DNA from 2 places in the Vibrio sp. V31_P5A7T61 genome. Region 2 is predicted to be linked to the other one. Evidence: predicted binding sites of a transcription regulator. Region 2 holds the regulator's gene; the other holds the start of a gene.
The links. Region 2 encodes CRP, which controls carbon source genes, mostly activating them, when cyclic AMP is high. Its sites were predicted from a motif close to TGTGANNNNNNTCACA; they were not measured.
Positions count from the first base shown of each region.

Region 1: CAG58_RS07305 (glycogen/starch/alpha-glucan phosphorylase) is a predicted target of CRP. The motif match lies at 8,408-8,423, and genes of this name have one in related genera.

Region 1 covers NZ_WXWI01000029.1:240,759-257,133, forward strand. Annotated here, with positions in the region: gene CAG58_RS07270 (cryptochrome/photolyase family protein) at 1-111, shown strand, start outside; gene CAG58_RS07275 (SDR family oxidoreductase) at 111-818, shown strand; gene CAG58_RS07280 (YkgJ family cysteine cluster protein) at 946-1,254, shown strand; gene CAG58_RS07285 (GGDEF domain-containing response regulator) at 1,351-2,598, opposite strand; gene CAG58_RS07290 (methyl-accepting chemotaxis protein) at 2,946-4,607, opposite strand; gene CAG58_RS07295 (YibL family ribosome-associated protein) at 4,985-5,341, shown strand; gene malT (HTH-type transcriptional regulator MalT) at 5,397-8,105, opposite strand; gene CAG58_RS07305 (glycogen/starch/alpha-glucan phosphorylase) at 8,600-11,053, shown strand; gene malQ (4-alpha-glucanotransferase) at 11,154-13,334, shown strand; gene glgB (1,4-alpha-glucan branching protein GlgB) at 13,632-15,830, shown strand; gene CAG58_RS07320 (AEC family transporter) at 16,103-16,375, opposite strand, start outside.
Region 2 covers NZ_WXWI01000057.1:85,041-101,415, forward strand. Annotated here, with positions in the region: gene CAG58_RS12620 (aspartate aminotransferase family protein) at 1-959, shown strand, start outside; gene astA (arginine N-succinyltransferase) at 1,057-2,076, shown strand; gene astD (succinylglutamate-semialdehyde dehydrogenase) at 2,098-3,558, shown strand; gene CAG58_RS12635 (DUF1338 domain-containing protein) at 3,650-4,444, shown strand; gene crp (cAMP-activated global transcriptional regulator CRP) at 4,542-5,174, opposite strand; gene CAG58_RS12645 (phosphoribulokinase) at 5,466-6,335, opposite strand; gene CAG58_RS12650 (YheU family protein) at 6,431-6,640, opposite strand; gene CAG58_RS12655 (hydrolase) at 6,721-7,689, opposite strand; gene CAG58_RS12660 (TIGR02444 family protein) at 7,715-8,185, opposite strand; gene CAG58_RS12665 (ABC transporter ATP-binding protein) at 8,185-10,104, opposite strand; gene kefG (glutathione-regulated potassium-efflux system ancillary protein KefG) at 10,362-10,955, shown strand; gene kefB (glutathione-regulated potassium-efflux system protein KefB) at 10,945-12,747, shown strand; gene CAG58_RS12680 (YheV family putative zinc ribbon protein) at 12,747-12,947, shown strand; gene slyD (peptidylprolyl isomerase) at 13,035-13,625, shown strand; gene CAG58_RS12690 (isoaspartyl peptidase/L-asparaginase family protein) at 13,761-14,702, shown strand; gene CAG58_RS12695 (adenylosuccinate synthase) at 14,850-16,148, shown strand; gene motX (flagellar protein MotX) at 16,374-16,375, shown strand, end outside.

The DNA.
Region 1 (16,375 bases), on a different contig from region 2:
AATCCCCGTATTGGAATGTTGTATCGCTCATGGGACAACATGACGGATCAGCAGCGAGCGGATATCTTACAGACGGCAGAATACTACGTGAGTCACCTGGAGGAGTTATAATGGATATTTTGGTGGTTGGCGCAAATGGTGGAATCGGTTTAGCCATCGTAAAGCAGTTATTATTGGCCTTACCTGAAGCGAATATTCATGCGACTTATCATCGCCAATGCCCCGATTTCACCTCTCAACGTGTCACTTGGTCTCAGTTGGATGTTACTCAAGAATCTGACGTTGCTTTATTCAGTCAGCGTTTTTCGACACTGGATTGGTTAATTAACGCGGTAGGTATGCTGCATGCTCAAGATCAGGGTCCAGAGAAGAATTTGCAAGCATTGAATAGTGATTTTTTTATGCAAAATATTACCATTAACACCTTGCCTACGCTGTTATTGGCCAAGTATTTTTCGCCGCTGATGAAAGCCAGTGATGCTGCTAAGTTTGTGACTATTTCTGCCAAAGTGGGCAGTATTAGTGATAACCGTCTTGGCGGATGGTACAGCTATCGGGCCTCTAAAGCCGCACTGAATATGCTGCTGAAAACTCTCTCTATTGAGTGGCAGCGCACGATTAAACGAGGTGTCGTCTTAGCGCTACATCCAGGAACCACCGATACGCCGCTGTCTAAGCCTTTTCAAGCCAACGTACCCGCCGATAAGCTATTAACGCCAGAGCAGGCTGCACAGCATCTGGTTGAGTTAATCATTCAAGCGAATTTGCAGCAAACAGGACAGTTTTTGGCTTATAACGGAGAGCGCTTGCCATGGTAATCACGTTCTGTCCATTCTACAGACGCTAGGCTGAGTCTTAACGTTTTATCTTAAAACAGATAGAGGGTTTTCGCTATCTTGACCGAGTTGGCGTATGATGCGTTCATCGCCTTTATTATTGACCTTTATGACTAAATCAATTCCTATCCATACCGAACTCAATCCTGATCCATCTTCGTCAATTACCTGTTCCACTTGTCAGGCTTGTTGCTGCCGATTAGAAGTCATGCTCATTAGTGACACAGGGGTTCCTAAGCAGCACGTCGCGGTTGATCGCTGGGGCGGAGAAACGATGCGTCGTTTGGATGACGGATGGTGCTCGGCGCTCGATCGTGAAACTTTTATGTGTACTATTTATGAATTGCGCCCTTGGGTTTGTCGTGCCTTTGAAATGGGCGAATATGAGTGCAGAGAAGAAAGAGATTTATTTCTTTAATGTTTAGCTTATGGATTTAACTTGTTTTTAAACCATAAGCTGAGAAGGTTATCTTAACGTTAACCTTGACCATGCTTGATTGTCACCGTGACTCTGTTAGGTTGTTAAGTGAGGCGGCTTGTAGATCAATTGATTTCTTCCTCGTCGCTTGGCTTCATACAACATGTCATCTGCTCGATTCACCAAGGTGGAAATATCTTGATAGCCACAAAATAGCCCAACACTGATCGTGACTGAGAAGGTGTGTTGATTATGGCTAAAGGATAAACTCGCGACCTGCTTGATGAGTTGTTCGAGCTTCTCAATGACTATCGGAAACGCTTGTTTAGAATAGAGACAAAATTCTTCACCACCAAAACGTGCTACCAGTTCGTTATCTTCATGATTAAAAATGTCTTGCATACATTGAGCAACAGATTGTAGGACTTGATCTCCCATGGCATGACCGTATAAGTCATTCACTTTTTTAAAATGATCCAGGTCTAGCATCGCAATACTGATCAGGTTTTTCGTTGTATAAATATGGTCAAAAAAGAAGCGTCGATTCCACAATCCAGTTAATACATCTTTATTGGCCAGATAGAACATCCGATCGTTAGAATCCTTTAAATTTAATAAATTATTCACCCGACAATAGAACTCATCTTGATTAAAGGGTTTATGCAGAAAATCATTTGCTCCGGCTTTAAGAAATTGTGAGGTAATAGAGCGATCATTACTTGCCGAAACCCCAAGCAGCATAAATTTATGGCGTGGGTACAAGGCTAGAGTTTCTTGGATCATCGTGACGCCATTTTTAATCGGCATATCATGATCGACAATCACGAGCGTGATTTGTGGATGCTGTTTCAGTATTTCTAAGCCTTGTTGACCATTCTCGGCTTCTAAACAATGAATATAACAACGCTGTAATAATTGACACATATGACGCCGTACCATCACCGAATCATCAACCACTAAAGCGGTATGGGTTAAGTTGTTAATCAAGCGATCAATGAGTGGCGCTAAATAAGCGACAGATGCAACGCTGTCTTTAAGGATGTAATCGAGTATCCCTTTGTTGACGAGTCGTTGACGAATGTCTTCATTTACATGAGCAGTGAGAACAATGCTAGGGATGTTTTTTTCGATCAGAAGATCGACGATTTCTCCATCTTGCGCATCGGGTAAACAGTAATCTAATACCGCACAGAGTATATTGGTCGACTCTGGAGCGTCGAGTAAACGACGTGCCGATTGGTAGTCATCAGCAATCATCAACTCTACTTCTAGTTTTGAAAGAAGGGCAGTTAAGTAATTTCGATAAGCTCGACTGTCTTCAACGATGAGTACGGAATGTTGCACAATAATACTCCCAATGGTTCTAATCGGACGCTGTTCCCATGTCTATCGGGTATTACCTGAGCCATTAATCGAAATTAGCCAACTTTGTCTATAAGAGTCGACACGTTATTCGCTTTTTATTGTTCCCTTTCTCAACTCGACGGTTGCAACGTTTAATTATCAAGATAGGCATTTTTAATGAAGCGATATCAGTTTTGGTCAAAGACTCTGAATCCAATCACCTCGCTTATCAAGGTGATTGGAGATTCACTCACTGGTTGCTTATCTGCAACGCTTAACCGTTTGGTTATCGCTGACGGTTTGTGACTCAGTGATGATCAGAGTCAGTAATTTACACTGTAAACACCTTAAACTTTAAAGCGCCCGACCAAGTTATACAGCTCATGCGCACGGCCATTAAGATCTTGGCTACTGGCTTTGTTTTCATTAGCCAGATCGGCAGACTGACTACTTTGGTCAGAAATGACCACAATCCGTTCGGAGATTTCTTGGCCAACAATACTTTGTTCTTCAGTCGCGGTGGCAATTAATGAGTTCATATCCATGATCACACCGATCGATTGCTGAATGCTTTCCAGCGCTTTTGCTGCTTCGCTGGCTTCTTTGACCGTCGATGTGCTGCGGTGTTGACTGGAGTCCATCGCTTTCACGGCGTTGTCTGAAGCAGACTTTAACTGCTGAATCATGTTATGGATGTCTTCCGTACTGTCTTGGGTACGGCTGGCCAATTTACGAACTTCATCTGCCACAACGGCAAAGCCTCTGCCTTGATCGCCAGCTCGTGCGGCTTCAATTGCAGCGTTCAAGGCCAGTAAATTGGTTTGTTCAGCAATATCTTGAATAACCACTAAAGAGCTGGAAATATTTTTGACATCGCCTTCGAGTTTAGAAATTACGGTACTGGCCTCGGCAACCTCTTTGGCTAAGGCTTGTACTGATCGAGCCGCAGATTCGACAATCTTATGCGCTTCTTGAGCATTATCTTCCGCTTGTCTGGCCGAATTGGCTGCTTGATTGGCATTATTAGAGATCTCTTGAGCGGTCGTTGTCATTTCAGTCATCGCGGTGGCGACCTGCTCGGTCTCTTCGCGCTGTCCAGTGGCAATGATGTCCACTTGAGCAGCGCGTTGCGTCATGGTGTCGGTTTCTGCAACCACTTGTTGTCCGAGTTGATGGACGCGTTGGATGATCCCTTGCAGGCTGGTCACAAACACATTGAAGTTACTGCTTAAACGGGCAAATTCTGGAATAGTGAAGCTTTCCATCCGAGCGGTGAGATCGGCATCGCCACTGGCAAAAGAGCGAATCGATTCATCCAGCATATCCAGTGGGCGCATAATGCTACGATTTAAGAACAGCGCCATGACTCCGACAATAATGACAATAACAGTGGCAATCGTCGTTAATGTCCAAAGGCTTTGAGTCAGTTGTTGCTGAGCCCGCTTTTCCATGGCCGCAATTTCTGCATCGACATCATCAGTATAAAACCCAGTACCTATGGTTAAATCCCATTGAGGAATATAAATCGAGTAGCTAAGTTTAGGTAAAGGTACGGATTCCCCAGGCTTTGGAAAATAGTAGATGGAAAATTCATCTTTTCTCGCGTTATTAATGATATCTCGAATTAAAAAGTTACCTTGGGCATCGGTCATATTGATGAAGTTATTGCCTAATCCAGCTTTGCTCTGACCAAGGAGAAGTCGAGTCCCTTTACTGTCATAACCAAAAATATAACCATCAAGCCCAAAGCGAATCTCTCGTAAGATGGTCAGAGCTTCCTCTAAAGGCGCTTGACGACGCAGTAATGGCTCGATTGCGGTACGCGAAATCTCCAAATAAGATTTCAGCTCGTTTTTTTTCATCTCCATCATCGCAAGGCGAGTGTTATTCATCTGCCCTTGAGTCAAACTGCGCGTTTCTGCGAAGGTTGAATAGATCATACTTAAGGCAATCAGTAATAAAGGCACAATCGACAAGATATAGAGGCGCTGGCGTATGGTTAGATTCATGGTGTTTTCCATCTTTCATGATAATTAAGTTCAAACCAACTGAGACCATTTTGCCTGCTTGATCATTTCGTGGCGTGAGAATGATTGGTTATCTTATCGATATCATTGTCAGCGATGCAGGCTATTACCATAATACTAGTGCAGATATTTAACGGTGAATGAAAGATTACTATGTGGTGTCTCACATTTTTATGGTTATCAAAGAGCGGGGACTCGATATCACTTGCTCAAGAAGCCGGACCTTGTGGTCATCTGATGTTCACAGCGCTATACGGTGAGAGCAATCCAAGAGCAAGAATCGATGTTTTTGTGTTTCAACACTCTGCCTCTCCTATGCTATAATCCGTGCCCATTTATCGGTAAGAGCCTTAAGCCCCATGAGTTTAAAAAACGATCTGCAAAAATTACACAGCCGCCTTGATACTTGTTCTCATAAGTTAGAATCGGCCAAGACTCGCGGTGACAGCGCTATGGTGAGTAAGTTTACGGATGACGTTGATCAGTTGACCAAACAAATTAATAGTTTGAAGAACAAAGCAGAATATGAGCTAAACAAAGAGCGCAAAATGCTGGCGGATATGCCGTTTTATCGTGAGTTGACTAAAGAAGAGCAGGCCGATTTAGGGAAGCTGAAAAAATCCGTTAAAGGGCTTGTTATTGTTCATCCTACCACCAAAATTGGTAAAGCCTTACGGGTCGAAGTGATGACTGGTTTTGCGCCTAAACCATTTTAATCGACGGTCGGCCTACTTGTTATAATCCAATCAGTAGGCCGAGGTTCGAGATATTTTAATATCCCATTAACTGTAATAAGTTTTCTGCGGTATGCATCGCTTCCTTACGGTTGGCGATATTCAGCTTTTGATACAGGTTACGAATATGCGTTTTGATGGTCGTTCCTGCCACATCAAGCTCTTGAGCAATCTGCTCATTACTAAAGCCTGAATAAATTAACCCAAGCACTTGCCACTCACGTTGAGTGAGCGGACTGGTTCTAACCAGCTCAGGGATATTGGGATGGTTAATCAGCTTTTCGACAAATTCTTCATCAAAATGAATGGAGCGGCTGCGCTGAGAGGTTGATATCTCCTTAATCAATAGCTGGGCGCGATGGCGCTCTAGATCGCCTAATTCTCCGCGGTGAACCATTTTTTCCAGTAAATGGCCAATTTTTTGTCCATCGATCAGAAAATTACCCACCATGCCCGTTTGATTGGTGAGGCGTAGAGCCTCTTTGAGCTTATCACGAGCGAGTTCATCATCATTGCCGAGCGCGGCGAGCGTGGCTTCAACAATTAAGTTGCGATTTAAGTCGGTCAGTAGTTGGTACTCACTCGCTTGCTGTTGTAAAAATGCTAAGGTTTGTTTCGCTTCCGGATACTGTTCGAGGCAAATTTGTGCGCGAGCAATATTGCGCCATTGCAGTTGGAAAAAATGGTTATAAGCTTTTTCTGGTCGATGGGTAGTGGTCAACCAATGTTCTATCGCGGTTTTATCCCCACGAGCTTGCCAATACAATAATAACGATAATGAGGCGTTCGCCGTCCAGTCGACATGATACTGTGATTGTTTGATCAGGTGATGGACTTGCTCGATATAACGCCCGGCTTTATCCAGCTCTCCACGGCCAACCGCGATACGTGCCAACATTGAATAACTGTGTAAATGTTGACTCGGTGAATGTTGACCAAGCACTTCTAACCCCTTGTGGGCACACTCTTCTGCTTCATCTAAACGATTCCAACACCAGAGAATTTGGGCGCGAATACGCAGTAAAAACTCATGTAAGGGAACTTGGTGTAAATGCTGCTCCTCCACCAGCTTGAAGGCGTTATCTTGCACTTCGAAAGCCGCTTGCACGTAGCCCTGAGCAATTAAGATTTCGCTCTGTTGCAATAAGGCCCAGAGCGCTTGATGGTAGACTTGATATTGCCGTGCCAGTTTTTCGGTTTGTTGCATCATTGATAGCGCACGACTGAGGTGACCAAGAACGTGGTTCACTTCTCCAACAACCGATGTGGCAACAATGCGGCTTCGATACACGGTGCTGTCTAATTGGCTTAATGCCAGTTCAGCGAGGGTTAAGGCTTTCTCGGGCTCATTTTTGTTGATTGCGACTTGAGCCAATAGCGCATTAAACTCACCTTGCTGTTTACTACTGAGTTCGACGTTCAGCGCTTGCATCTCTTTTTCTGCCTGTTCAAGCATCGCGCCCACGGTATCGTAGCGATGTTGGCTTTGTGCCAACCAAGCTTGCAGTAAACAGAGTTTGGGTTCTTTATAAAGCTGTTGTGGCGCGAGGAGATTAATGGCCGACTCAAGGACATTAAGCTCACCTTGGTTGAACATTTTCCAACCATGTTGAGTCAAAATACTCGCTAAAAGATCGGTATCCTGCGCTAAGTTAGCATGACGTAAGGCTTGATGTGGGGTAGAGGCTTCAAGCCAGGCGCGCGCGGCGGAGCGATGTAATTCTTGCTCTTGCTGAGGGATCCGTGCCATGCGTTGATGGGCAAGAAATTCAGCAAATAAATTATGAAAGCGATACCAGTTGTGATCTCCTTCTAACGGATAGATAAACAGACCATACCGATTGAGTGATTCAATCATACTTAGGGCATCGTCTCGTTGTGTTAAGGCGCTGACTAAGCTGTCGTTAAAGTGATCCAATACCGAGCACTGCATCAGAAAGTGGCGTGTTTCTTTATCCAGTAAATCAAACACTTCTTCAACTAAGTAATCCCATAAATGGGCATGGTTAAAATGAGCGACCGATTCAACCGACTGGGCTAAGGTGCGCTTTTGATGTTGTGCTTGTAAGGCGATAAGTTGTAATGCTGAAGGCCAACCTTCAACATAATTACGCAGGTTGAGGGCGGTGACGTCATCAATACCTTCCACGACACGCTGGTTGAAAAAACGCGTGGTCTCTTCGGTATCAAACGCCAGCAACTCATTACCTATCTCTATCATTAAATCACGTACACGCAGATTCGCTGTGCCCAGCGGCGGTGTCATGCGGCTGGTGACGACTAGGGTGAGATTATCTGGCATATGTTTCAGGAAAAAGCGCATCGCTTCGTGAATCTCATCATCACTGATCAGATGATAATCATCCAGCACGACAAAGCATTCTTGATCAAACTGAGAAATCTCAGCAAAAACTTCGCTAAACAGTGAGTGGGGCGATGAAAATTGGCGTCGTTCTGCCAATTTTTGCGCATTAGGGCAGCTTTGTTGAGTCGCTTTATTCATCGCTTGCAGTAAGTAATTCATGAAGCGAAAAGGATCATTATCACTTTCATCAATACTGTACCAGCCGACATTCGGTTTATCGGCAAGCCATTGAGCGGCCATGGTGGTTTTGCCATAACCCGCTGGAGAGCGGAAAAGGACCAACTTATAACAAGGGGCCTTTTGCAGGAGTTCTAAAACGCGCGGACGGACAATCGCGTTGTGTAGCCGTCCTGGGCGAGTTAATTTCGATGGAATCCACATGATATTTGTCCCGTCATCGTTAATGACAGGGATGTTACTGGAACTTGCCGCAGACTGTTATTGATCCCAGACGACTTTCTTGCCAAATTCACAGTTCTTCACTAACTACGCCCCCATTATGTGATGTTTGTCACTTATTGGTGAGGTGAATAACCCTGATATTTATCTCTTGCACACGAGATACGCTGCAAATTAAGCAACAGAAAATAATGTCATGTGATCATTGTTGCATTTTGAGTAAATGTTTATCTAGCTGTCCGGGTTTTGTAAAAAGAGACCACTATGCTCACTAAACGCGTTGCTGTGATCGTTATCACTCATCGTTTGTTTCTCTGTTTGATCGATGAGAGACAGATCACCTCTACGAGGCTATCGCTGCATCTACGCCCTTGCTTCTCATCCTAATTTGCCATTTCAGTGGGAGGATGTTTTGCGGGAAGAGGCAATGCACGATAGACCACAGATGGATTAAAACCGAAAAGTGAGATTTCTCAATGAAACCTACGCAACAGAAAACTTTTGATAAAGCATTATTTCAAGCAAACGTGAAACGCCACCTTACCGCGACCTATGCGACGACGATTGAACATGCTTCTAGCCGAGTATGGTATTTAGCAATGGGTCAAGCGCTAGCGGAATTGACCACGTTTGATTTACTTGAAACAGAGCAAGACCCACGAATTGTTAACGCGAAAAGTGTTAACTACCTTTCACTTGAATTCTTAATTGGGCGACTAACAGGCAATAACCTGATCAGCATGGGCTTGTATGAGCAGGTTGGCCAAGCAATGAGTGAACTTGGACAGAACCTGACGGATTTATTAGAAGAAGAACGCGATCCGTCATTAGGTAATGGCGGTTTAGGTCGTTTAGCAGCTTGTTTTATGGATTCATGCGCTGCGCAAGAGTATCCAACCGTCGGCTATGGTTTGCATTATGAGTACGGTTTGTTTAAACAATCGTTTGAGGATGGACATCAAAAAGAAGCGCCGGATGCTTGGTGTGGAATTGAGGGTTATCCATGGGAAGTGGCTCGTCCTGACATTAAACAAGAAATTGGCTTTTATGGTCATGTCGAAGTCTACCACGATCAAGGTAAAGAGAAGCGCCGCTGGGTGCCGGGCATGTTGGTACAAGCGATGCCGTGGGATCTGCCTATTGTGGGCTACCAGAGTGAAACCGTTTACCCGTTGCGTCTTTGGGAATGTCGTGCCATTGCACCGTTCTCATTAGAGAGCTTTAATAATGGTAACTATTTTGAAGCGCAGCACGCGCTGATTGATGCGGGTAATATCACCAAAGTACTTTATCCCAATGACAACCACGAAAAAGGCAAAACGCTACGTTTGATGCAGCAATATTTCCACAGTGCGGCTTCAGTGCGTGATATTTTGCGTCGTCATCAAGCGGCTGGTTTCTCGCTACAAGACTTACCAAAATATGAAACCATTCAGTTAAATGATACCCATCCAACCATCGCCATTCCTGAATTAATGCGTATTTTCATTGATGAGCATGATTTGACTTGGGAAGCGGCATGGGAAATCAGTTCAAAAACCTTTGCTTACACCAACCATACGTTATTACCAGAAGCCTTAGAAACGTGGAGTGAATCGTTAATCCAACGCTTGTTACCTCGTCATATGGAGATCATTTACGAGATCAACCATCGCTTCTTACAAGACGTTCGTGCTAAATGGCCTGGTGATGTAACCAAACAGCAAAAATTATCGATCATTCAAGAAGGTTTCCACCGCATGGTGCGTATGGCTAACTTGTGTGTTGTCGGGTCGTATGCCGTCAATGGTGTTGCTGCCTTACACTCTGCGTTAGTGCAACGGGATCTGTTTCCCGAATTCGTTGAGCTTTACCCTGGTAAGATCCAAAACGTGACAAATGGGGTGACCCCTCGCCGCTGGTTAAAATTCTGTAACCCAGGATTAACCGCATTGATCACCGAGAAGATCGGTGACCAATGGCCTGCGGATTTAGATCAGCTTAAAGAGATTGCCAAGTATGCTGATGATAAAGCGTTCCAAAAGCAGTTTATGGCCGTTAAGAAAGCCAATAAACAACGTTTGGCTGACTGGGTAAGCGACAATATGGGTATTGAGCTTGATACCAACGCTATCTTTGATGTCCAGATCAAACGTTTACACGAATACAAACGTCAGCATCTGAATATGTTGCACATTCTTTCGCTCTATCATCGCTTATTGAACGATCCAAAATTTGATATGCAGCCACGCGTGGTGTTCTTTGCTGCGAAAGCGGCGCCGGGCTATCACCTTGCTAAAGAAATTATTTACGCGCTGAACAAGATTGCGGAGAAAGTGAATAACGATCCTCGTGTGAATCACAAACTTAAAGTGGTATTTATTCCCGATTATCGCGTCAGCATGGCGGAAATCATTATTCCGGCAGCGGATGTGTCTGAGCAAATCTCTACCGCAGGTAAAGAGGCATCAGGTACCGGTAATATGAAAATGGCACTGAATGGTGCGTTAACCATCGGTACGATGGATGGCGCAAACGTAGAAATTCGTGAAGAAGTTGGTGATGAGAATATCTACATCTTTGGTTTGGATGTCGATGGCGTTGAATCGTTGAAAGCACGCGGCTACAACCCTTACGATTATTATCAAGCCGATCCACTGTTGAAAGCGTCAATGGATTTACTGCTGGGCGATGAGTTTACACCAGGTGCTCCGGGACAGCTGCGCGCGACTTATGACAGTTTACTGGATGGCGGAGACCCTTACCTCGTACTGGCCGATTTCGCTTCTTACATTCAAGCTCATGAAGCGATGGACAAGCAATATCGTGATCAAGCTGGCTGGGCGAAAAAAGCCATTTTGAATACCGCGCTGGTGGGTAAGTTCAGCTCAGACCGTAGTATTCGAGATTACGTGAATAATATTTGGAAATTAAAAGCGGTTAAACGCTAATTAACCGACTATCCAGCCAAGGAAACTCTTGGCTGGATAACTCTTTTCTTATACACCCTACATGATTTTTGAGGGGTAAGCAGTCCCTTCGGAGAAAGCGATGAAAGAACATAATGCATTAAAACAAGTCGCAGAGATGGCAAGAATTGCCGATAGCTATGTCAGCGCTTGGGGAGACGAGGCCACCGTTTCAGACGACACTATTCGTCGTCTTTTGGCGTCTTTGGGTTACGATACAACTAATGATCAAACGTTATTAGCGTCAGCTCAGAAAAAACATAAAAAAGATGTCTTGGATCCTGTATTGGTGATCTCAGAAGGGGATGCGGTTGAAGTTCCACTCTACCTAGGTGTCAGCGCTCGGGAAAGTGAATTTAATTGGCGGATAGAAACCGAGCAGGGAGAAGTACTTGAAGGCTATCTTCAATCACAAATTGTTCGTGATGAGCGTGCAGAGGGTGGCCCTTTAGTGTTTGCGTTGCCAAGCGGTTTGGCGTGGGGATATCATACTTTATTGGTTACTCGTAAGCGGCGCAAAGCACCGTATACGATGACGCTGATCATCACGCCGCGAGCGTGTTTTAAGCAACCGGCTTTGGTTCAAGGTAAAAAACTGTGGGGACCAAGCATTCAACTCTACACCTTACGTACCCAACACAACTGGGGGATGGGCGATTTTGGCGATCTCAAGCAGCTAGTGGCGGATATCGCTTCGCGTGGCGGTGATTTTGTGGGTTTAAACCCGATTCATTCTCTATTTCCTGCTAACCCTGAAGGGGCCAGCCCTTATAGCCCTTCTTCACGTCGCTGGCTAAATATCCTGTATATCGATGTTAGCTCGGTACCTGAGTTTGCACTCAGTGCTGAAGCTCAGCAACAAGTCGGTAGTCAGGATTTTCAGCAACGTTTGCAAAAAGTTCGTGAAACTCACTGGGTCAATTATACCGAAGTGGCCGAGCTTAAAATGAGTGTCTTGCCGTTACTGTTTAATGAGTTTAAGCGCCGCCATTTGGATAATAATACCGATCGCGCGCGTGCCTTCTTAGCTTTTGTTGAGCAAGGTGGCGAAAGTCTGGTTCACCAAGCCGCATTCGATGCATTGCACACGGATTTGCATGCACAAGATAACCAAGTGTGGGGGTGGCCAGTTTTCCCTGAAAAATACCGTCACTTTGATAATGCGGCGGTGCAAAAGTACATTGAAGAACATCGTGAGCGTGTTCATCTTTATATGTATTTGCAATGGGTCGCCGATACACAAATTAATGAAGTACAAGCGTTAGCTGATGAAAAAGGCATGGCGGTTGGTTTATATCGCGATCTCGCCGTGGGAGTCGCTGACTCTGGCGCTGAAACATGGGCGGATAACGGCAGCTTAGTCTTGGATGCCAGTATTGGCGCGCCACCGGATGTGCTGGGTCCTTTGGGGCAAAATTGGGGCTTGCCGCCACTTAATCCACAAACCTTACACGCCACTGCTTACGATGCTTACATCAAGCTGCTCCGTGCCAACATGAAACATTGTGGTGCGTTACGGATTGACCATGTGCTGGGCTTGCTGCGTTTATGGTGGATCCCGAAAGGTGAAAATGCCACTCAAGGGGCTTACATTTATTATCCAGTGAAAGATATGCTGGCTATTTTGGCGCTCGAATCGCACCGTCACCAGTGTAGCGTGATCGGTGAAGATTTAGGTACCGTTCCTGATGAAATTGTCGCATTGCTGCGCGATGCAGGGGTGCACTCTTACAAAGTCTTTTTCTTTGAAACTTCAAAAGAAGACGGTGGGTTTATTTCTCCGACTCATTATGCCGAGCAATCGATGGCGGCCTTATGTACTCATGATATGCCGACGTTACGTGGTTTTTGGCATTGTGATGATTTGAAAATGGGCCGCGAGATTGGTTTGTATCCTGATGAAGCGCAACTGCAAGAGCTGTTTACGGATCGTTTGAAATGTAAGCAAGGCATACTGAATTCGGTTGATTGGCACGGTTACTTACCAGCAAGCATTGGACGTGATGCTCAGTTAGTTCCTATGGACTCTTACTTAAGTGAAGCATTGCAACTGCACGTTGCGGCGGGTTCTTCCGCGTTACTCAGCGTTCAGTTAGAAGATTGGCTGGAAATGGATAAGCCCGTCAATATTCCAGGTACCGTAAATGAGTATCCTAACTGGCGTCGTAAGCTATCGATGAACTTAGATGAGATTTTTGCCCGCGACGATGTTAATCGTATTGCGACTAAATTGACCCAGATTCGCGCGAAAGCGAGCCAATAATAAACCGGAGTAGCCGCCTTTGGGCGGCGATGATACTGGCGTTGTTCACTCATCACTGTGCCGTTTCTGTCGATAATACGGCATCTTTTTGAGTTAAGGTTAAGAAATAAACGCTAGGTCACTCCATGTTTTTACTGGGTTAGTTAAGATGTATCAGGCTAAATGATCGAATAAATTCCGAGTGTCTACTACAGCACAAATCGGATCTGTCAAACTCAAGGTCATGGATGCCATGCTAGCAAGCCCGCTCTTCGCGGGCGTTTTTCCTTTTGAGAGTCTTGGTTAGGAGTAAGTATATTGAACCCCGTAAAAAAGAAACCGCTGAAAAAAATCGTTAAGTTACAGCAGACCTATCAACAATTATTGCATGCTGCATGTGCCGATCCCTTTGCCTTTTTGGGTCCTTATCTTCCACAAGAGCAAGGAGCACTACGGGTATGGCTGCCTAATGCAGATAAGGTTGAGCTGCTCTTAGAAGGGCAACCAAGAATCGCCTTAGAGCGTGATGAGTTCGATGGGTTTATTCTAAAATCCGATCATGATCTGCGGTTTACCCATTACCAGCTGGCGGTTGATTGGGCTGGCACAGAGCAAATCATTGATGACCCTTACCAATATCATGCCTTATATGCTGAATTTGAACAGCTGCATACGCCCAAGCAGATGTACCATCATATGGGAGCGCAATTTGTTACCTTAGAGCGTGATGGACAGCAGATCAGCGGAACTCGTTTTTTAGTCTATGCGCCTCATGCTTCAGCTTGCAGTTTAATCGGTGCTTTTAACCACTGGGATGGGCGTCGCCATCCGATGCAACGCCTTGATTATGGTATCTGGGGATTATTTATTCCTAATTTACCCGAAGGAACACAATACAAATTCGAACTGAAAGGTCCTCATGGGGAAGGCTTACCTCATAAGGCTGATCCATGGGGTTGCTATGCTGAGCAGTATCCTTCTTTAGCTTCCGTGACTTACGATCATCGCCGCTATCAATGGCAAGATACTCAATGGCAACAGCGCCCCATTTCCGAAAAGCGCAAACAAGCACTGTCTTTTTACGAGTTGCATCCGGGGTCTTGGAAGCGCGGTGAAGATGGGCGCTTTTTAACTTATCGTGAATTGGCTGATCAGCTAGTACCTTATCTGGTGGATATGGGCTATACCCACGTAGAGTTAATGCCAGTTTCTGAGCATCCCTTTTATGGGTCTTGGGGATATCAGCCGATAGGGTTATTCGCTCCAACCAGTCGTTATGGCACGCCGGATGATTTTAAATATTTTGTCGATCAGTGCCATCAGGCGCAAATTGGAGTGGTGCTAGACTGGGTTCCTGCCCATTTTCCATCCGATTCCCATGGGTTAGCGAATTTTGATGGTACGCCGCTGTATCACGATCCTGATCCTCGCCGTGGCTGGCATCAAGATTGGAATTCCTATATTTATGATTTAGGTCGTGAACATGTGCGCCGCTTCTTAGTGTCTAACGCGCTCTATTGGTTTGAGATGTTCCATATTGATGGCATACGAGTCGATGCTGTTGCTTCTATGCTTTATCTCGATTACTCGCGTAGCCATGATCAATGGATCCCGAACGTTGATGGGGGACGTGAAAATTACGACGCGATTGCGATGTTGAAATGGATGAATGAAGAAGTGTATAAGCATTTCCCGAATGCCATGACCATTGCTGAAGAGTCAACGGCTTTCCCTGGCGTTTCTGCCCCAACCTTTGTTGGGGGGTTAGGCTTTGGCTTTAAGTGGAATATGGGGTGGATGCACGATAGCCTTTCTTATATCAAAGAAGATCCGGTGCATCGTAAATATCATCACAACACTTTAACCTTCCCATTAATTTATGCCTTTAGTGAAAACTATGTTTTATCGCTGTCACACGATGAAGTGGTGTACGGTAAACAGTCATTGATTTACAAAATGCCCGGTGATGAATGGCAGCAAACCGCGAATATGCGTGCCTATTTGGGTTACATGTATGGTCAACCAGGTAAGAAACTTAACTTTATGGGCGCTGAATTCGCACAAACGGGGGAGTGGAACCACGATGATCAACTGCAATGGTTTTTGTTGGAGTTTGAGCGTCATAAAGGGGTACAAAACTTAGTCCGCGATTTGAACCACTTGTATCGTACACACAGCGCGCTGCACGAACTGGATTGTGATCCTCAAGGGTTTGAATGGCGTCTACAAGATGCGGCTGATGCGAGCATTATCGCTCATGAGCGGATCAATAGTGCAGGTGAGCGCGTGTTGGTGATCACCAATTTTACGCCAGTACCACACGAAGCGTTTCGTTTAGGTGTGCCTGTCTCGGCCACTTATCAATTGCTCTTGAATACGGATGAAAAGCGATATGGCGGGAGTGGTTTTGACGTTTTATCGGTCGTCAACAGCGATCGTGTGCCGAGCGAAGGGTTAGCACAATCACTGCGGTTACGTATTCCACCGTTAGCGACGTTATTTTACAAACTGAATTAGCAAAAAAAAAGCCAGTCGCAATTGGGCGGCTGGCTATCTATTTGTGAACAAAATATTCACTAACAACGTCAGTTGGCTAGGTGACCCTCGGCTTAAAAGGGTCACTTATTACAATACAATTACCGTGCCAATATTTTTTGGTGACAAAACCAGCAAAATGGACTGATTTTCGCAGTTTTATAGCGTCGTGTTTCATAATTGCATTTGCAAATTGCAATTGAGAGGCAGTTCGCAAAAAATCCGCCTCATTCAACATCCTTACATTACGTTCATCAAATAAGCGCCAAGCTTGAGAGTAAGAAAATCCCTAAGGTACAACTGATAAAAGAAAACACCGTCGTTAAGGCGATAATGTTTGCAGCGAGTGGTGCATTTCCTCCCATCGCTCTCGCCATGACATAGCTTGCGGCAGCGGTTGGTGCTCCAGTCATTAATAGAATAATCCCGACATCCATACCCCGAAAGCCAAACCATAATGCAGCGCTGGTGATCAACAGCGGTGACCAAAGCAGTTTGTAGCGAGTCGCAAACCAAGTCGATCGGGA
Region 2 (16,375 bases):
CATTACAACTTGCTAATAAATTGATTGAACTGAGTTTTGCTGACAAAGTCTTTTTTGCCAACTCAGGCGCTGAAGCCAATGAAGCGGCACTGAAATTAGCTCGTCGTTATGCGGCTGACGTTTATGGTCCAGAGAAAACGGAAATCATTGCCTTTAAACAAGGCTTCCATGGCCGAACCTTCTTCACTGTCACGGTAGGTGGGCAAGCGGCTTACTCTGACGGTTTTGGACCGAAACCTGGCGATATTACTCACCTGCCTTATAACGATATTGATGCTTTGCAAGCGCATATGTCGGATCGCACCTGCGCGATCATGATGGAGCCCCTGCAAGGCGAAGGCGGTATTATTTCGCCAACGCCAGAATTTGTTCAGGCGGTGCGTGAACTGTGCGATAAGCATAACGCGCTACTGATTTTTGATGAAGTTCAAACTGGTAATGGGCGTACGGGGCACTTTTATGCTTACCAAGGTTTAGGTGTCACGCCAGATATCTTAAGTACGGCGAAATCATTAGGTGGCGGCTTCCCGATTGGTGCGATGTTAACCACTAATAAGCTTGCCGAGCATATGAAAGTCGGTACCCACGGTTCAACGTATGGCGGTAACCCGTTAGCGTGCGCTGTTGGTCTGGCCGTCGTTGATATTGTTAGTCAACCAGAAACCTTAGCGGGTGTGAAGCAACGTGAAGCTTGGTTTCGCGAGGGATTAACCAAAATTAATGATAAGTACCATGTGTTTTCTGAAATCCGTGGTCAAGGTTTACTGCTTGGCGCGGCACTCAATGAGCAGTGGCAAGGCCGTTCTCGAGACATTTTATTAGCGGCTGGAGAGCATGGATTAATGCTGTTGGTGGCGGGACCGAACGTGATCCGTATGACGCCTTCATTATTGATCACTCAACAAGAAATCGAACAAGGATTGGCTAAACTCGAGCAAGCGATCGCAACACTCGTGTAGTCTTTCTGCTATTCACACCCACCATGGATAGCGGTGGGTGTTTGCTGTCTTCGCTAGGCCAAGCTGGTCTAGTGCTATGCATCTGGAGGGAATATTGATGCTAGTTATTCGCCCTATTGCAACGTCTGACTATCCGGCACTTCATGACTGTGCCATTGAATCGGGTCATGGCTTTACGTCACTGCCCGTTAATCAAGAATTACTCACCAATCGTATTGAACACTCAGAATACAGCTTTGCTAAACCGTCCGTAGCGCAACCAGGGGATGAAGGTTATTTAATGGTCGGTGTAGACAGTGTAACCGGAGAGGTGGCTGGTACGACGGGGATCGAAGCGGCGGTTGGTTGGGATCGTCCTTTTTATTCTTATCATATTAGTACGATTGTCCATGCCTCACATAAGCTTGGGGTCAACAATGTCGTTAAATTACTCACCTTTGGTAACAACTACACCGGATGCTCAGAGATTTGCAGCTTATTTTTGCGAGAGCACTTTCGCCAAGGTTTGAATGGCCGCTTAATGTCAAAGAGTCGTTTTTTAATGATGGCGGAGCATCCAGAACGTTTCTCTAAAACCATCTTTGCTGAGATGCGAGGCGTCTCTGATGCGGATGGTAATTCCCCCTTTTGGCAGTGGCTGCAAGAGCACTTCTTTTCGATTGATTTTACCTTAGCGGATTACTTAACTGGCATAGGTAAAAAAGGCTTTATTGCTGACTTAATGCCCAAGTTGCCGATTTATATCAACTTGTTGAGTCCTGAAGCTCAGGCGGTGATTGGTCAAGTGCACGAGAATACTCGTCCAGCCCTCAAGTTATTGGAAGACGAAGGATTTACTTGCCGCAATTACGTCGATATTTTTGATGCCGGCCCAGCCGTAGAATGTGATGTCCGTAATATTGAATCGGTACGTAATTCTGTTCGTGCTAGGGTTGAAGTCACGCGTCATTCCAGCACCCAACAATATTTGATGTGTAATACCTCATTTACTCATTTTCGTGCTACCGCCGAAAAAGCGGCCTACAACCGTGAGCGAGAAACGGTGTTGATTACTCCCGAAGTGGCTCAAGCATTAAACGTTGACCAAGGGGATTGGTTGCGAATTTTGGCTCAATAGTTTTTAGATAAGGAAGATACAATGACTCAGTGGATAGCAGGTCAATGGATTGCTGGACAAGGCGATGCGTTGAGTTCAATCAGCCCTTACGATGACCAAGTGGTTTGGCAAGGTAATAGCGCAACGGCAGAGCAAGTTGAACAAGCTATTACGGCTGCTCGGCAGGCATTCATTAGTTGGAAAAATCGCCTGTTTGCTGAGCGTGAGCAAGTGGTGTTGGCTTTTGCTGAGCAGGTCAAAGCCAACAGTGAAAAAATTGCTGAAGTGATCGCTAAAGAAACCGGTAAACCATTATGGGAAACGCGCACCGAAGCCGCGGCGATGGCTGGTAAAATTGCGATTTCTATTCGTGCTTACCATGAACGTACTGGGCAGCAGCAACGTGAGGTGGCAGGTAATACGATTGTATTGCGGCATCGTCCCCTTGGCGTAATGGCGGTATTTGGTCCATATAATTTTCCTGCCCATTTACCCAATGGCCATATTGTTCCTGCTTTACTGGCTGGTAATACCGTGGTGTTTAAACCTTCAGAGCAAACCCCATGGACTGGTGAGCTAGCGATGCAGTTATGGCAAGCGGCGGGATTGCCCGATGGTGTGCTTAACCTAGTACAAGGTGCGAAAGAAACGGGTATTGCGCTCGCGCAATCAAAAAATATTGATGGCTTGCTCTTTACTGGTAGTGCGAATACTGGTCACCTCTTACATCGTCAGTTTGCCGGTCAACCCGATAAAATGTTAGCACTGGAGATGGGCGGCAATAATCCGATGGTGATTTCTGAGCACTATGGCGATATTGATGCGGCGGTATACACTATTATTCAGTCAGCGTTTATTAGTGCGGGACAACGTTGTACTTGCGCTCGTCGTCTTTATTTACCTGAAGGCGAAAAAGGCGATAAGTTGCTTGATAAGTTGCTAAAAGCGACCGAGCAGCTGCGCATTGATCAGCCTTTTGCTGATCCTGCACCCTTTATGGGGCCACAGATTTCACGTGCTGCCGCTGAGTTTATTTTGACGGCACAAGCGAATTTACAAGCGTTAGGCGGAAAAAGTTTATTAACCGCGAAGGCACAACAAGCGGCGTTCGTCACACCAGGGATTATTGATGTCACTGCGATTAATGATTTACCTGATGAAGAATATTTCGGCCCATTATTGCAAGTCATTCGTTATCAAACACTGCCTCAAGCTGTAGCACTGGCTAATAATACGCGCTTTGGTTTGTCAGCAGGCTTAGTGTCGACCGACGATCAAGAGTGGCAATATTTTATTGATCATATTCGCGCCGGAATTGTTAACCGTAACCGTCAACTTACCGGAGCCAGTGGCGATGCTCCCTTTGGTGGGCCGGGTGCGTCAGGTAACTTACGCCCCAGCGCGTTTTACGCCGCGGATTACTGTGCTTACCCAATGGCGTCGATGGAAGGGCAAACGACAGAATTACCCGCGACACTATCACCAGGGGTTGTTTTGCCTTAAGTCGTCAACACAGCTAAAGAGTGTAGATAATGTTTAACCCATAACGTCTCTATCGCGAGAGGCGTTATCCACCCACTGACAAGGAGGCGTCATGACGCCAAGTGCGCTTTTTCAATGTTTATGGAATGACTATATTCAGCGTCTTTGCCCTGCGGCAGAAAAAGTCCATCATTTGCTCCAGGAAGACGAAGCACTGATCAATGACCACATTGCTTTACGAACTTTTAATATCGCACCACTGGGTATAGAGACTTTGGCCAAGCCGTTTCTGGCCTTAGGCTACGTTGCTTGCGGTGATTATCTGTTTGAAAGCAAAAAGCTGGTGGCGAAGCATTATGAGCACCCTGATCCTAAGCAACCTAAGGTATTTATTAGTGAATTGGAGGTCGAAGAGTGCTCAGCAGAGTTACAAGCGATAGTCGCTAAGTTAGTGGCTCAAGTCGAGACGACTCGCCTTGATGATGTCGATTTTCTTTACGCCGGCCGTCTATGGGATCTCTCGTTTGCAGATTATCAAATCTTAGCCAAAGAAAGCGAGTATGCGGCGTGGTTAGCCGCCCATGGTTATGGGGCCAATCACTTTACGGTGAGTGTTAATCAGCTCAAGGCATTTAATGAGGTCAAAGCGGTCAATGATCATCTGCGTCAGGCGGGCTTTACTATCAATGAAAATGGCGGTGAAGTGAAAGGCACACCAGAAGTATTACTAGAACAGTCCTCGACTATGGCTGATAAGGTGCCAGTCTCGTTTAACGACGGTGTTGAAGTGATCCCTGGTGGTTTTTATGAGTTCGCTAAACGTTATCCGATGGCGAACGGTCAACTGTATAGCGGCTTTGTGGCGGCTTCAGCAGATAAAATCTTTGAAAGTACCGATCTTCGTTAGTAAAAAACGGAACGGGTAGCCAACGATGAACAACAAAAAAGCTACTTTAGGTCAACTAAAGTAGCTTATTCAGGCTTTAAGCATGTTAAACCAGAGGTTAACGAGTGCCGTAGACCACGATGGTTTTACCGTGTGCTGATATCAGATTTTGCTCTTCAAGCATTTTCAGAATCCGGCCAACGGTTTCACGAGAGCAACCAACGATTTGACCAATTTCTTGACGAGTGATTTTGATTTGCATCCCATCAGGGTGAGTCATTGCATCGGGTTGTTTTGCTAGGTTTAGTAGAGTTTGTGCAATACGACCAGTCACATCAAGGAACGCCAAATCACCGACTTTTTGGCTGGTCACTTGTAGGCGACGAGCCATTTGCCCTGATAGACGCATCAGGATATCGGGGTTAACTTGAATCAATTGACGGAACTTCTTAAAAGAAATTTCCGCGACTTCACAAGGGGATTTAGCTCGAACCCAAGCGGTACGTTCTTGATCTTCTTCGAACAGACCAAGCTCGCCGATGAAATCACCTTGGTTAAGGTAAGAAAGAATCATCTCTTTACCTTCTTCGTCTTTAATCAGTACCGCAACAGAACCTTTAACAATGTAGTACAAGGTTTCCGCTTTTTCGCCCGCATGGATCAGCGTGCTTTTTGAAGGGTACTTATGAATATGACAATGTGAAAGGAACCACTCTAGTGTTGGGTCGGTTTGAGGTTTACCTAGAACCATAATATCTCACTTCCTCTGCAGGGTACGCTCGCTGCTGTCCGTATATTTTAGCGAAGCCTTAATGGATTAACTAGAATAAGAGGACTTCCTAATGGCTGCAAGCTATCTTGTGTTCGGTAAGGAATAGTATCCTTTTTCGAACGCGATTTCTTGATTTTAATCGTATCAAACCATGGATATTTTACGCAAAAACGTGCACATGATCACGGTATGAAAAGTAATCGTGTTAATAAGACCGTAGCCTGACCGATTATGCGAATTTCTTACTCATCAGGTCAAGATAAGGCAATCTCAACCAATTTTTCCGGATTCAATTAATTGCTGGAGTAAGGGTTGCACGATAAGTTCCATAGCAAAGCCCATTTTGCCGCCAGGAACCACAATCGTGTTGTGACGCGACATAAACGAGCCATCAATCATTGCCAGTAAATAGGGATAATCGACATTCTTTATTCCGCGTAAACGGATCACCACAAAGCTTTCATCTAAACTCGGGATGCCTTTCGCATTGAGAGGATTTGAGGTGTCGACCGTAGGCACTCGTTGAAAGTTAATGTGCGTACGCGAAAACTGAGGGGTAATGTAATTCAGATAATCGTCCATTGAGCGAACGATAGAATCCATGACGGCTTCACGAGAATGGCCGCGGTCACGAGTATCGCGCACGTATTTTTGGATCCATTCCAAATTGACAATTGGAACCATGCCAATCAAAAAATCGACATGTTGCGCGACATTAATGTCACCATCGACCACTCCGCCATGTAAGCCTTCATAAAATAAGACATTGGTATCATCAGGCAACTGCTGCCAAGGTGTGAAGGTACCAGGCATCTGATTATAGGGGACGGCTTCATCAAAAGTATGCAGATAACGACGAATTTGTCCTGCGCCCGTTTTGCCATATTGGCGGAAAAAATCCTGCAGAGCAGGGAAGTCATTCGCTTGCGGACCGAAGTAGCTAATATGTCGACCTTGTTCTCTTGCTTTACGAATTTCAATATCCATTTCTGGACGAGTGAAGCGGTGGAAGCTATCACCTTCCACCCAAGCGGGTTTAATGTTCATCATATTGAACATTTTGCGGAAAGCTTCTGATGTGGTCGTTGTACCAGCGCCTGATGAACCGGTGACCGCAATAATGGGGTGTTTTGCTGACATGACATACCTTGTCTGTTGATCCTTGAGGGGCAAAGCCCATGGCTGGTTTCACTATATCATGGAAAAAACGCAGCAGAAAACGCCGATTTTTACCGTCAGCGTGCGGTACTTTTGATATCGATCGTTTCGTGTAACTCAGAATAGACGATCATCGCTTGCCCACTGCGCAGTTGAGCGATGACTTGATCGATTTTGTCTTGTAAGCTGATTTCACTTTCACCGTAGTCAGTGCCTTCGCGTAATACAAACTCACGAATTAAATTGTCTAGAGTGTCACTGGCGATATGTTGCCAAGGAACGATCATAAATACCTCATGATTTTATGAACTGATAATCTCTGTTTTACGATATTTTGCTGCCATATGACGCTAAATGACGCTAATTTTTATTTCTGTCGCCAATTAGCGTAGTAACTCGGCAAAGCCTGCTCAAGCCAGAACCTAGGTTGACGTAAGCTGCCAGCTAAAAAACCAACATGGCCACCGTGTTCAAATAATTGGTAGTTAATCTGTGGGTTTAAAGGACCGCGCGGGATCACTGCTTCAGTCATAAACGGATCATCGGCAGCATGAATGATCAGCGTAGGGATAGTAATCGCGCCTAATTTCATGAGTCCTGAGCATTGTTGATAGTACTCTTGCGCATCTTTAAAGCCGTGTAGCGGTGCGGTGATCAAATCATCAAATTGATAGAGCTTGCTTACTTGACGAATGGATTGCGTGGTTAAACCTAGCTCATTTTGTAGCAATGGGGCTTTTCTTAACGCATTATTTTTTAATGATGAGAGTAAATAACGGCGATAAATTTTTGAAAAGCCCTGTTCAATACGTTGCGAACACGCTGCTAAATCCAGTGGTGCGGAAATGATGGTTGCCGCATCGACAATCGGATCATCCCGATAGCGCGCCAAATAGTTGACCAGCATATTACCGCCTAAAGAGACTCCAGTCGCAATGATGGTACGCTGAGGGAATTGTGCGCGTAGGTATTCAAGTACGAAACGCGCGTCTTCCGTTTCACCCGAATGGTAAGCTCGAGCTAAGCGGTTGGGTTTTCCGCTGCAGCCTCGAAAATGCATCATCACCGATAGCCAACCATGTCGAGCAAACGCATCCATTAAGCCATTAGCATAAGGGCTATAAAAACTGCCTTCTAAACCGTGAAATAAGACAAAAATGGGTTTATCGACACAGGGGAGGGCTGGTTCACTCCATGCTAAATCAAGAAAATCGTTATCTGGCGTGGTTAAGGTTTGCCAAACCGGCGTAAAGCAAGCCGCTCGACGAATTAAGCGCGGTAGTAGGGTTTGTAAATGTGGATTGGTTAATCCCTTCGCGGCAGTAAACGGCGACATAAAAAGCCTCAATTCTTTATGAGCATCATGTTGGTTTTACCGGGGTAGAGAATAGAGAGATCAAATGCTCAGCGCCAAGTTGTCGACAGTAGCGCTCAGTCAACGCTAGGTCTTTGGTCGGGGATAATCGGAATCCCTGTACGCAGCCGATCAGCTCTGCTTGTTGCTGTTTTTCTAACCGCAATTCAAACTGTAGCGCTTCACGGTACAGTGTTTCTGATAGGTGAGACTTTAGTTTACGGCGCAACTCACGAAAAGAGTGAACTAAGCTTTCTGAATGACTTAAACACGCCAATAAGCGTGGCCATTCTGAGTCGTTAATACTGAGTTGTTGTTCATCTAACCACTTGAGCAGCAATAGTAAATTAACATTCCCCTGAAACTGGTTTTGCAGACACAAGCACGCTTCTTTCACTTCATTAACCGCATAATAGTCGAGGCTAAATTGCCATAAGCCTTCTAACGTTAATGATGAATGAGCGTGCGTTGGGATCATTACTGAGTGAATTCCTGTTCCAGTTGTTCAAGATGTTCTTGCTCGGCCATCCAATCACTTTCTACTTGCTCAAGCGCGCTTTTTGCTGAGGCTTGATTAGCAATCACTTCGGTTAATTGGGCTTTGTTCTCTGCGTCATACAAAGTGGCCTCAGAGAGATTTAACTCGGCTTGGGCGAGAATGGCATTCAATTTATCCATTTTCTCTTCTAACTGTGTCAATTTTTTGCGAATTGGCGCGGTTTGTTTACGAAAATCAGCTTCGCGACGTTTTTGCTCTTTTTTCGCCGCAGCACTGTTGGTGCTGTCTTTGACTGGCTGAGTCGCTTGGGCTTCTTTGCGGGCCATTTTCTGCTGATCGGTTAGCCATTTGTAGTAATCGGTTAAGTCACCATCAAAAGGAGCGACTTGCTGATCATGCACTAAGTACAGCTCGTCAGTGGTCGCGCGTAATAGGTAGCGGTCATGACTGACGATAACCATTGCGCCCTCAAAGCTTTGTAAGGCAAAGGTTAGTGCTTGGCGCATGTCTAAATCTAAATGGTTGGTGGGTTCGTCCAACAACAACAGATTAGGTTTTTGCCACACAATCAGCGCCAGCACCAAACGGGCTTTTTCGCCACCGGAGAAAGGGGCCACTTTTTCTAGCGCTTTTTCACCCTGAAAACCAAAACTGCCTAAATAATTGCGCAGCTCAAGTTCGGTTTTATCAGGGGCAATTTGCATCATGTGCTGCAACGGCGTTTCTTGTGGGTGTAATGTTTCCAACTGATGCTGGGCAAAGTAGCCGATTTTCACGCCTTGAGAGTAAGTGAGATCGCCACTTTGCGGTTTCAGTTCACTGGAGAGCAGTTTAATTAATGTTGATTTACCCGCGCCATTACGACCTAGCAAACCAATTCGGCTACCCGGGACTAAGTTAAGACGAATCTTTTCGAGGATCAGCCGATCGTCATATCCGGCGGCCACGTTATCCATCATTAAAATCGGATTAGGCAAGGCGGCAGGTTGACGAAACTCAAAGCTAAACGGGTTATCAAATTGCGCTGGTAAAACTTGCTCCATTTTTTCCAGTGCTTTAATTCGGCTTTGTGCTTGGCGCGCTTTTGAGGCTTTATAGCGAAAGCGATCAATGTAGCTTTGCATATGTGCCATCTGCTTTTGCTGTTTTTGATATTGCGCTTGTTGCTGCATTAGCTTTTGCGCGCGTTGCACTTCAAACGATGAGTAGTTACCGGTGTACTCATTGAGCTGTTGATTTTCAATATGAATAATTCGATTGACGATCGGGTCAAGAAAATCGCGATCGTGAGAGATCAACAGTAGCGTACCAGGATAGCTTTGTAGCCAACGCTCAAGCCACATCACTGCATCTAAATCGAGGTGGTTAGTGGGCTCGTCGAGGAGCAATAAATCAGAGCGACAGATCAGCGCTTGGGCAAGGTTAAGACGCATGCGCCAGCCACCAGAAAATTGGGTTAAATTCCAACTCATTTGTTGTTGACTGAAACCTAAACCATCCAGCAGTTCGGCAGCGCGCGCTTGAATGCTGTAACCACCAATGGTTTCAATATGACCATGCAATTCGGCAACACGGGTGCCATTATCTTGCTGTTCTGCTTCACGGAGTTGTTGTTCTAAGCGACGATATTCTCGATCACCATCAATCACGTATTCTAAAGCTTGTCGCTCTAAAGCGGGCGTTTCTTGGGCAACCCAAGCCAACTCCCAGTGAGCCGGTTGATTAAATGAGCCGGCATCAATCGATAACTCCTCTTTCATTAATGCAAATAGTGTTGATTTACCACAGCCGTTTTTACCGACTAAACCGACTTTATCGCCGGGATGAATAGTGGCTGAGGTTTTATCAAGCAGCGGTTTTCCGCCACGGAGTAATTGAATGTCAGAGAAGATAATCATAAAGAGTCGTGTCTAGTTAGCCGTGTATGTCGCCGCGAATAGTAGGAGTAATCTTGATCAATGTCGATGATTATACCGATTCGTTGATGGTCTTCCTAGGCTGTTCTCTATCGTTTAGCGACATTGGCTCGTTACATGCTCGGCTATCGCTTGGTCGGCTTTAAGGCTACAATTTGTGTTACTGTTGAGCCGCTTACGATAAGGAAATCCGTTGGTTGCTCTATCGACCGTTCGCATCTATTAAAGAGAATCAAGGAATGACCAAGGATAAGGATAAAGAGAACGCATCCTCCCATCATCAAGTGGGCACCGCCGATCGACCCAAGGTATTGGTTATTTACGCTCACCCCGACCCTGATCACTCGCTGGCTAATCGTCTGCTGATTGAACGAATTATCGCTTTGCCTCATGTTGAAGTGCTTGATCTGTACGCGACCTATCCCGATTTTTTTATCGATGTGAATCAAGAGCATCAACGTTTACTGGAAGTTGATGTGATTGTCTTTCAACACCCGTTGTACATGTATTCGTGTCCTGCATTATTAAAAGAGTGGATTGATAAAGTGCTCGGTAAAGGTTTTGCCTTTGGACCAGAAAGTGCGCTGCAAGGTAAGTGTTGGCGAAGCGTGATCACGACCGGTGGGCATCGAGAGGCTTTTAGTGCTGAGGGATACAATCGTTATCCATTGAGTGCAATTCTACAACCTTTTGAATTAACCGCCGCGTTATGTCGTATGCGCTGGATTGATCCGTTAGTGATGTATTGGGCAAGGCACATCAGTGATGCTGAACGTAGGCAACATGCTGATCAATATGTCGCTTGGCTAGAAGGGTTACGTCATGATGACTGATTGGCTGTCCAGTTCGGTGATTTTTTTGACGGCTGCCGTGGTCGCAGTACCGATTGCTCAACGTTTAGGGCTTGGGGCTATTTTGGGCTATTTACTCGCTGGGATTGTGATTGGTCCTTGGGGTTTTAAGCTTATCACTGATGTTAATGCGATTTTGAACTTTGCCGAATTTGGTGTGGTACTGCTGCTATTTTTGATTGGCTTAGAGCTAAACCCTAAGCGATTGTGGCAAATGAAAGGACCGATCCTTGGGCAAGGTGGGTCACAGATGTTAATCACCAGTAGCGTGCTCGCGAGCGGTTTATGGATGTACGGTTTCTCTTGGCCAGTGAGTATCACGGTTGGGTTGATTCTTGCTCAATCATCGACGGCAATAGCGCTACGTACCATTGATGAAATGCGGTTAACCTTAAGTGATACGGGACGCACGGTATTTGCCGTGTCGCTGTTTCAAGATTTAGCGGTTATTCCAACGCTCGCTTTAGTGGCCATTTTTGCCGGCCAAACAACGGGTGACAGCTTACCATTAATGTGGATGTTGGCAGGGGTAGCAGGGCTATTAATGGCTGGGCATTTCCTATTGCAGCCTTTATTTCGGTGGGTGGTGAATAGCCAGGTGCGCGAGCTATTTACCGTAGCCTCACTGTTGTTGGTGATTGCGATTGCCTTATTGATGGAAAAGCTGGGTTTGTCGATGGCCTTAGGGGCTTTTCTGGCAGGTATGCTGCTTGCGGAAAGTGAGTTTCGTCATGAGTTAAGTACAGCCATTGAGCCTTTTAAAGGCTTACTGTTGGGGCTATTTTTTATCGCCGTGGGCATGTCGGTTAATATCGCCTTACTGTGGCAGGAGTGGTGGTTGGTCAGTCTGCTGGTGATCGGGCTAATCAGTGTCAAAATGGCGATCATGTATGGTTTAGCGCGTCTAGCTAAAGTGCGTTCGAAAGCACGCAGTCGCAGCGCGTTGATTTTGAGTCAAGGCGGAGAAATTGGTTTTGTCATTTTGACGGCCGCGACGGAGGGGCAATTATTCACGGCTAGTCAGTCAGCGTTGCTGGTTTTAGTGATCAGTGTCTCGATGATGACGACCCCATTATTGCTCAAACTCCAAACCTTCTATTATAGCCAGACGTTAAATAGCCCTGAAGAGGAGCCTGACAACACGATTGGCCATCAAACTCCGCAAGTGATCATCGCTGGTTTTGGCCGCTTTGGACAGATCGTTGGCCGATTAATGTACGCCAATAAGATTAAAATTACCGTATTAGAGAGTGATGCCAGCCAAATTAAACTGCTGCGTAAATATGGTTATAAGGTGTTTTATGGCGATGCGACCCACCTTGAACTGTTGCGCTCTGCGGGGGCTGCACAGGCAGAGGCGATAGTGATCTGTACCGATGAACCCGATGAAGTGATGCGGATTGTGACTTTGTGTCAACAGCACTTCCCACAATTAAAAATCTTAGCACGGGCGCGAAGTCGGGTAGAGGCCTATCAATTATTAAGCCACGGTATCGCAGGGCATTCTCGAGAGACGTTTCTTGGCGCTTTAGATTTAGGCCGCCAAGTGCTTGTGCAATTAGGCATGCACCCTTATCAAGCGAAACGAGCAGAAGCGCACTTTCGGCGGTTGGATGTCACGATGCTTAAAGAATTATTGCCGCAGCACAGTGATGATAAAAACTTAACGTTACGGACTAAAGCGGCTCGTAAAGAGCTGGAAGAGATTTTTGGACGAGAGATGGCAAATGATCGTCAAGCTCGTGATTATTGGGAAAAACGTAGGACGAAATAGTGAGCACAAAAAAACGTTTTATTGCTGGAGCCAGTTGCCCAAATTGTAAAACACAAGACACACTGCGCTGGTGGATAGAGAATAATATTGAGCTGGTTGAGTGTGTAGAATGTGATTACGCAGAGCAACGTAAACCGCAATCGGTAGAAAAAAGCCAACATGCTACTGAGCAAATGATTGGGATTTTTAAACCAGAATAATTGAGTTTCAGTGTATAATCTTCATAATATTGCTCATCTCTCTTAATCTGAGATGAGCAAAACAAAACCAACCTCCTTGGAGCCGTTATGAAAATTGAAAAAAACATGGTTGTGAGCATTGCCTACCAAGTAAAAATGGAAGATGGCGTGGTCGTAGACCAATCAACAGTGGAAGCCCCACTGGAGTATCTACATGGTCACAACAACCTAATCACTGGTCTTGAGCGTGAGCTAGAAGGTAAAGTTATCGGTGATAAATTTAGCGCTACTGTCGCACCAGAAGATGCTTACGGTGAACACAGTGATGCGCTAGTACAACGTGTTCCTGCGGATGTTTTCCAAGGTGTGGATGAGTTGGAAGTCGGTATGCGTTTCTTAGCTGATACCGATCAAGGTCCTATCCCTGTTGAGATCACCGAAGTCGATGGTGATGAAGTGGTGGTTGATGGTAACCACATGTTAGCCGGCCAGACCTTGACGTTTGATGTTGAAGTGATTGCGCTACGTGAAGCGACAGCTGAAGAGCTTGAGCATGGTCACATTCATCATGCTGGTGGCTGTGGTCACGACCATGGGCATGACCACGATCACGATGGTTGCTGCGGTGGCGAAGGTCATCACCATCATGGACAAGAAAAAGAAGGCTGCTGTGGTGGCGGTAGCTGCGGCTCTCATTAATCGATAGCCAAAGATAACTTATTACGATGGAAACGAGCGGCTAAGACCGATTGGTATTCGGAAATCGTGTAAGTTTGTCGATATTGAAAGCGTTAACTGTTCTGCGGTTAGCGCTTTTTTTAAAGGAACTCTACGATGAAATCACCTTTTGCAATCGCCATTCATGGCGGAGCTGGCACTATCTTGCGTGAGCAGATGAGCGCTTCACTGCAGCAAGAAATAACCCAAACCTTAGAGGCGGCGGTGCGCGCGGGACATCAGCACTTAGAGCAAGGCGGCGATGCGCTAGATGCGGTTGTCGCTGCTGTTACTTTACTTGAAGATTCGCCGTTGTTTAATGCTGGCAAAGGCTCCGTCTTGACTCATCAAGAAATGGTTGAGATGGATGCCGCGGTGATGGATGGTCAACAACGGCGCGTTGGCGCGATTGCTGGGGTAAAACACATCAAAAATCCGGTTGTTCTGGCGAGAGATGTGCTGTTGCACAGTGAGCATGTATTTTTGATTGGGGAAGGCGCAGAAGCCTTTGCTTTTGCGCAGGGGCATACGTATACCGAACAGGACTATTTTTTTACTGAGCGACGTTATGAGCAATTATTAGCCATGAAAGCCAGTGATCAAACGGCGTTATCTGAATCGGTTTATCCAGATGATAAGAAATATGGCACCGTGGGTGCGGTTGCGCTCGATCAACAGGGTAATTTGGCGGCGGCGACCAGTACAGGTGGCATCAGCAACAAGCGCTATGGACGCGTCGGGGATTCGCCGATCATTGGCGCAGGTACGCTGGCTGAAAATGGTAATGTGGCTATCTCAGCCACTGGAGTGGGTGAATATTTTATTCGCTATCAGGTAGCGGGAGAAGTCGCCGCTCGAATGCGGTATCTGCAACAAGACCTCGTCACCGCCTGTGAGACGGTCATTCAAGGTGAACTCAAGCAAGTGGGAGGAGAGGGCGGATTGATCGCTATTGATCAACAGGGCCACATTCACTTTGCGATGAACAGTTCCGGCATGTATCGCGCGGCGATTGATCGTGATGGGGTTTGTTCGGTAAAAATTTATGCTGATGAATAAACGCGGAGATGCCTTCTGAGTGTCAGGTTGATTTTCATCAGTGTCTCACTACTGGCGCGTGGCAATTGCCACGCGTTTAAAAAATAACTGCAAGTCGAAGGATTCGGTGCTAGAATCCTTTTTTAACTAGCAATCAGACTTGGAAAGATGGGAAATAACGTAGTCGTTCTAGGCACCCAGTGGGGTGACGAAGGTAAAGGCAAGATAGTTGACCTTTTAACAGAAGATGCCAAATATGTGGTTCGCTATCAAGGTGGCCATAACGCTGGACATACTCTAGTCATCGACGGTGAAAAAACCGTTCTTCACTTAATTCCGTCCGGTATTCTCCGCAACAACGTAAAATGCATCATTGGTAATGGCGTGGTTCTGTCACCCGATGCATTAATCAAAGAGATGACACCGCTTGAAGAGCGTGGCATTCCTGTTAAGGAGCGTCTGTTTATTTCTGAAGCTTGTCCTTTGATTCTTCCTTATCATATCGCTCTTGATCAAGCGCGTGAACTGGCTCGTGGCAAAAAAGCCATTGGTACCACAGGTCGCGGCATTGGTCCTGCTTATGAAGATAAAGTGGCGCGTCGTGGTCTGCGTGTTGGCGATTTGTTCAACATGGTTTCCTTTGCTGAAAAACTTAAAGAAGTCATGGAATTCCATAACTTCCAGCTAGAGCATTTTTATAAAGTAGATCCAGTGAGCTATGACGACGTCTTAGCTCAAGTTCAAGGATACGCTGAATTGTTGACCTCTATGGTCATCGATGTGACGGATGAATTGGATGCAGCCCGCAAGCGTGGCGACAAGATCATGTTTGAAGGTGCACAAGGTACGCTGTTGGATATTGACCACGGTACTTATCCTTATGTAACGTCTTCTAACACGACCGCTGGTGGTGTGGCTGCTGGTTCAGGCTTTGGTCCTCGTCATCTAGGTTATATCTTAGGTATTGCAAAAGCCTACTGTACTCGTGTTGGTGCGGGTCCATTCCCAACAGAATTGGATGATGAAGTAGGTAACCACTTAGGTACTAAAGGTCATGAATTTGGCGCGACGACGGGTCGTAAACGTCGTTGTGGTTGGTTTGATGCGGTGGCTATGCGCCGTGCGATTCAAATCAACTCAGTCACTGGCTTTTGCTTAACTAAGTTAGATGTACTTGATGGACTGGAAGAGCTAAAAATCTGTACGGGTTATCAAATGCCGGATGGTTCTGTTGCACAGGTATCACCAATGGCAGCAGATGCTTTCGAGGCGGTGACGCCTATTTACGAAACCATGCCAGGTTGGTCAGAAAATACTTTTGGCGCGACATCAATAGAATCATTACCTCAAGCGGCGATTAATTACATTAAACGCATTGAAGAGTTAACGGGCGTGCCAATTGATATTATTTCAACGGGCCCAGACCGTAACGAAACGATCATCAAAGTACACCCATTTAACGTGTGATTTTTTGATTCGCTTGACGATTTCTCTATTTAAAAAGCTGGCGCTTCGCCAGCTTTTTTTATGCCTCATTCTTCATACTCTTAGTCTTGGTGGCAAAAAGTTGCCGCAAAGAGGCAATTTATCCTAAAGTGAATGCTAGGGCTGCCGATACAAGAATCAAGCCGAGCCCTTGCGCGCTGTCGCGCTATACTAGTATGGCTATCGGATTCAACCAAGAGTGCAAGTAT